DNA from 2 places in the Metasolibacillus sp. FSL H7-0170 genome. Region 2 is predicted to be linked to the other one. Evidence: predicted binding sites of a transcription regulator. Region 2 holds the regulator's gene; the other holds the start of a gene.
What was found. The regulator LexA, encoded in region 2, represses DNA repair genes until DNA is damaged. The targets are predictions, from matches to a motif close to CGAACATATGTTCG.
Positions count from the first base shown of each region.

Region 1: the regulator LexA is predicted to act here: its motif matches at 1,641-1,654, upstream of uvrB (excinuclease ABC subunit UvrB).

Region 1 covers NZ_CP151964.1:1,712,157-1,715,330, reverse strand. The annotation lists one part of gene prfB (peptide chain release factor 2) at 1-421, shown strand, start outside; gene MHH70_RS08080 (competence protein ComK) at 510-1,001, opposite strand; gene MHH70_RS08075 (IDEAL domain-containing protein) at 1,198-1,458, shown strand; gene uvrB (excinuclease ABC subunit UvrB) at 1,728-3,174, shown strand, end outside.
Region 2 covers NZ_CP151964.1:1,222,032-1,225,205, forward strand. The annotation lists gene MHH70_RS05865 (recombinase family protein) at 1-475, opposite strand, end outside; gene MHH70_RS05870 (LysM peptidoglycan-binding domain-containing protein) at 475-804, opposite strand; gene lexA (transcriptional repressor LexA) at 1,154-1,777, shown strand; gene MHH70_RS05880 (DUF2179 domain-containing protein) at 2,133-2,657, opposite strand; gene MHH70_RS05885 (aspartate ammonia-lyase) at 3,009-3,174, opposite strand, start outside.

The DNA.
Region 1 (3,174 bases), 490 kb from region 2:
TATTGAAATAGAAGTGCGTTCCGAGGATTTAAAAGTTGATACGTATCGCTCGACAGGTGCTGGTGGACAGCATATTAATACGACGGACTCTGCTGTTCGTATTACGCATATACCAACAGGTGTCGTAGTGCAGTGTCAGGCGGAGCGCTCACAAATTAAAAACCGTGAAAAAGCAATGCAAATGTTGAAGGCTAAGCTTTACCAATTAGAAATTGAAAAGCAACAGGCGCAGCTTGATGAAATTCGTGGTGAGCAAAAGGAAATTGGCTGGGGCTCGCAAATTCGTTCTTATGTATTCCACCCATATTCGATGGTGAAGGATCATCGTACGAACGAGGAAACAGGAAATGTTGGCGCGGTAATGGACGGAGATATTGATGCGTTTATTAATGCTTATTTACGTTCGCGCATTATAAAATAGAAAGCTATGGGGCTATTCAGAGGAGGTTACACTTTTCTGAAAAGCCTTTTTTCAAGTGTAGAGGATAGAGGGGTGCTCATACATTAAATTAATATAAATGCGTCCATTTTGATGTTAAGTGCTTATGTAACATCGCTGCACTGACATACTGTTTACAAAAAGATGTATATTGAATATCTAAATCGGAATCTAAAAAATTTTTGAATGTGACGTTAATTTGACCTTCTTGGTCTCGGATATTGATTAAGGAGTTGAATGATACCCAGCCGTTCAAAGGGGATTTTGGAGACATTAAAGGAAACATAACACAAGGGTCTCCGTAATTGATTGCGACGACAATGGGGAGTTTATGCTTGTTTGCGCCGAAGTATTGTTTGGAAAGCTCTATCGCTGATTGGTAGCTGCTTCCCATTTGTCTGCATGAGGCGCGAATGATTTTCATGGGACTTTGTGAAACGTAGAGACAACCGGCTTTATCAAAGACGAGTGTATGCAACCGCTTGTCTTTTTTTATTGGTAAAAGTAAATAAGTTGCATTTGTAACACAGTAAGAATTTAGATGTTTAATGCTTGTATTCAAATTAGAATCTCCTCCAATAAAATAGAACAATCCACCTATCCTCTATAATATCCAGTATAATACATCTATGTTAATGAAATCAACAATAATGATGATAAAGCAATAAAAATATTTAGAAAAGATAAAATTATCAGAAAATATTGCAAATTGATTTTCTGTTCTATATAATAGAAAAAAGAGCATCGAGGTGATTAACATGGATAAATTCTATTCATACACTGAGTTTTTACGCGCAGTGGGTCAGCAAGGTACTAAAAATCAATGCGAGCAATTGTTGAGTGATATTTATCTGGACTTATTCTTAAGTAGGCTCCAAAGGCTGCAAAGAATTGAAAAATTGAAAGAGTTAATCGATGTGGCATTAGATGAAAGGAATGAACAAGATTTTTATAATTATACAAGCGAATTACGCGAGCTGGAGGAGCAACCAAATGAAGAAAGCATTGCCTTTATGTGAATCACTTAAAGGATGGCAAAAAAATAGGGCAGCATGTTAGAAAAGTGAAAATCTAACATGCTGTTTTTATTTGCATTAAAAAGCTAAATTTAATTGAGGCGTCCCAAAAGCAGGAAATACAATGCTTTTGGGACGCTGCGATGAATTAAACTTGCTTGAAAAGTAGATTTTTAAAAAACGAAGGAATATATGTTCGCTTAATTGTCGATATTTGAAAATGAATATGCTAAAATACAACTAACTAGATTGGCAAGAAGGGACGAAAAAGCATGACGGAAATTTTTGATTTACAATCGGCTTATAAACCTAATGGTGATCAACCAAGTGCCATTCAGGAGCTTGTTAAAGGCATTCGAGAAGGAAAGCGGCATCAAACGTTACTAGGTGCAACAGGTACAGGGAAAACATTTACCGTTTCGAATGTTATCCAGCAAATAAATAAGCCTACACTTGTTATGGCACATAATAAAACATTGGCAGGTCAGCTTTATAGCGAATTTAAAGAGTTTTTCCCAAATAACGCAGTGGAATACTTTGTCAGCTATTATGACTACTACCAACCCGAGGCATATGTACCACAAACGGATACGTATATCGAGAAAGATTCGAGCATCAATGATGAAATAGATAAACTACGACATTCAGCAACATCCGCATTATTTGAGCGTAATGATGTAATTATTATTGCTTCAGTCTCTTGTATTTATGGCTTAGGTTCGCCAGAGGAATACCGAGAAATGGTTGTTTCTATTCGCACAGGGATGGAAATAGAGCGTAATGAACTGTTACGTCGTCTTGTCGATGTGCAATATGAGCGCAATGATATTAACTTTATTCGTGGAACATTTCGGGTGCGCGGTGATGTAGTTGAAATTTTCCCAGCATCTCGTGATGAGCATTGTGTTCGCGTCGAGTTTTTCGGAGATGAGATTGACCGTATTCGCGAGGTCGATGCATTGACGGGTGAAATTTTAGCGGAGCGTGAGCATGTAGCTATTTTTCCGGCATCTCACTTCGTTACACGTGAGGAGAAGATGCTTAAGGCCATTAAAAACATTGAGGTGGAGCTGGACGAGCAGTTAACAAAGTTTCGTGCGGAGGATAAATTGTTAGAGGCACAGCGCCTAGAGCAACGTACAAATTATGATTTAGAAATGATGAAAGAAATGGGCTTTTGTTCAGGTATTGAGAATTACTCACGTCATTTAACATTGCGCGAATCGGGGGCTACACCATACACATTGCTCGACTATTTCCCCGACGATTTTCTACTCATTGTTGATGAAAGCCATGTAACATTGCCGCAGGTGCGTGGAATGTACAATGGTGACCAAGCGAGAAAGTCAGTGTTAGTGGAGCATGGCTTCCGTTTGCCATCAGCTTTGGATAATCGTCCACTAAAGTTTGAAGAGTTCGATTCAAAGATTAGTCAGGCGATTTATGTATCAGCGACGCCAGGTCCGTATGAGCTAGAGCATACACCGGAAATGGTTGAGCAAATTATCCGTCCAACAGGCTTATTAGACCCGCTAATTGATGTGCGTCCAATTGAAGGGCAAATTGATGATTTAATAGATGAAATCCATCAACGCATGGAGCGCAAAGAGCGAGTGCTTGTAACGACATTGACGAAAAAAATGTCGGAGGATTTAACTTCTTATTTAAAGGAAGCAGGCTTAAAGGTAGAATATTTGCACTCTGAAATTAAAACGCTAG
Region 2 (3,174 bases):
TTTTCAAATTGTATTCTGGACGATATCCGTTATTTACTGCGCGTCGCATTCCGCGTCGTATTTTAGCATTGTGCAGCTTGCGCTGATACTCCTCTACTATTGCTAAAATTTCTAAAAGCATTGTATCCATCTCATTTAATGCTAGTGGACCAGCATCATTTAAAGATATGACCGAGATACCCTGCTTTTGTAAAAGATGTAACACTGCTACGCGTGCATTGCCTCGTCCTAATCGTGTTTCATCTTGGACGAACAAAGTTGTCATATTATTTTCCTTCATATAATCTAACATATCTAACAAGCCATCTCTTTCCACATCGAAGCCGCTCTGTTGGTCCTCAAATATTTCAACTATATGAAAATGCAAGCTGCTTGCATATGCTTTTAGCTCTTCTTTTTGCCTTGCAAGAGATGTATATTGGGTTGATTTCTCGGTGCTTACCCTCACATATATGACCGCAGTTTGTGTAACCATTAATTGTTATTCGCCACTTCACGCGAATGGCTATCCTCTGTCATTTGCTTGGCAATAATAGAGCGTTTTTCAATTGGCACTAGCAACTGTTGTCCAATCACTATTTTTTCGTCAGAAAGGTAATTTGATTTTTTCACAAAGCCAATCCATTGCTCCGTTGACATTTTACCTCGGTACTGTTCGGCTAAAGACCAAAGCGTATCCCCATGTTCAATGATTATTTCTTCATATTGTTCAATATCCTCATCAGTAATAACTAACACTGAAATGACAAATACCGTAAATGCTACAAAAACTGCAATATAACTATTTTTTTTCAACCAATTCATAGTAACGCCTCCTGAAATAGAATGTTCGTTCGGAATGTATGTTCTCATATTAAAACGAACAAACGTTTTTGTCAACAATTATTTTCGAACTAATGTTTGCATTTATTTTTCTCTTTTGTTATACTGAAAATAAGAAAATTTGTTCTATCAATTACGCCTCGGCGTAATTACATTCAGTTTTTTGAAGCGCCTTCAAACTCGTTTTAAAAATCTGTGATTATCGTCGGAGGCTTATCTTTGTTTAGCGAGCAACTTTACATATGCTGAACAAGGTCCAATATAGCGTCCCTCCCATCATCTATGAATGGTGAGAGTAGTTTACTAAAACAAGATAAAAGAGGTGAATGAGTTGACAAAAGTATCAAAACGCCAAGAAGCAATTTTAGCTTTTATTAAAGAAGAAGTTAAAACAAAAGGTTATCCACCGTCAGTTCGTGAAATCGGTGAAGCGGTTGGTTTAGCATCTAGTTCTACTGTACATGGCCATTTAGCTCGTTTAGAAAGCAAGGGACTTATTCGTCGAGACCCAACAAAGCCACGCGCTATTGAAATTTTAGACAACAATAATGATAGTGAGATAGAACAACAAGGTGTTATCCATGTTCCTTTGATTGGCAAAGTAACGGCAGGACTTCCTATTTCAGCCATCGAGAATATCGAGGAATACTTTCCTCTTCCAAACTCATATGGCACTTCTGAGGATCAGCTATTTATGTTAGAAATTATGGGAGAATCAATGATTGAAGCTGGAATTTTAGATGGAGACTATGTAATTGTTAAGCAAAAATCAACTGCAAACAATGGTGAAATTGTCGTTGCGATGACAGAAGATGATGAGGCAACAGTAAAGCGTTTTTATAAAGAAAAAACACATTTTCGTTTACAGCCTGAAAACTCTTCAATGGACCCTATTTTAGTAAATCAAGTAACGATTTTAGGGCAGGTTGTCGGTCTATATCGTAAAATACAATAATACAAAAACTGAGCACCGGATTTTTGGGACAGCTCAGTTTTTTACTTTGAATATACTATTCATTTTTTAAAAGCTAGCATGATTTTCACATCATTAATTGTGGAGAAAAACGAGGAATATTATTGGAAATTTTCGTGATGTCCTATGAGGTTCATTCATATGTAAAAGCATGCTAGCGGGGTATTAGTGCTATTTTACATCCGCTTTGAAAAATTGTGAATGTTTATAAATGACGTATAATTTTCGTAAAAAGCCGTATTTTGATGATTTCCAGCGTTGTTTGCAACAAAATTATGCTTTTTATATAAGAAATCTCAGAAAATTGCCTGCCTATAAATACCTGTTATTTGACACTTCATCTATTTTTCTTTTGTTTCATACGTGTAACTAAAAAACCGCCTTTAAACGACTTCGGCTCATATGACATAATAAAGGCATTTGGCTCAAATCGCTCGACAATTTGAAACAGTTCGTGCTCACGATTACGCTTCGTTAAAATTTCATATTTATAGCGCTCACTATCGCGTCCTTCGCCCTTGTAAATTGTAACTGCAAAACCTTCATTCCTTAAAAACTCCACTAGTTCATTGTTTTTATTTTGCGTATTAATCGCAGCAAAAACATAGCCTACTGCTAATTTCCGCTCAATCATCGTACCTAAAAAAATACCTAGCCCAAAGCCAACTGCATAAACAACCATCGCTAATACGCTCTGAGTTCCACTGAATACGAGGGACAAACCAAACACATAAATCAGTACTTCAACCATACCTATAATTGATGCTAAAACCGTAATATTTTTTACTAAAAAGATTGTACGAAGCGTTAATAAAGGCACATAAATAAGTTGTAAAATAATAATTAATAAAATATTATTCATACGCAGGACCTTTCATAATCTTTTATAATGGTATTTTTCTGCTATCGTATAACTATATAATAGTACTCGATTATCAAGTTATTATTTCACGTTTAATCAATTACGCCTTGACGTAATTGTGTCCAGATTCTTTCAAGCTATTTGGTGGAAGTTAACCTGAAACCGTCACGTCCTGTGACAACGGTTAACTGATTTGCATCATGCAAGCCTCCCTTCAAAATCTGTGACATCCGGATGTTGGTCACTCAGTCATTATCGCAAGATGCGATGTTCTTAGACTGAGTTCCTCTTTATCAGCAAGTGTTTGAAAACCCGCTGAAATCGGTCTAATGCTTGCATTTATTTTGCCACCTATAGAGATGGAAGACTTCTGCTTAAAGAGGTTAAATGGATTGGATCGAGTAATTTTTCAGCTTCGTCCACACTTAATAAACCTTTTTCAACAACAATCTGTTTTACCGTTGTTTTTTTGCTTTGCGCTTCCGCTACTATTTCATTAGCAATTTCGTAACTAAAT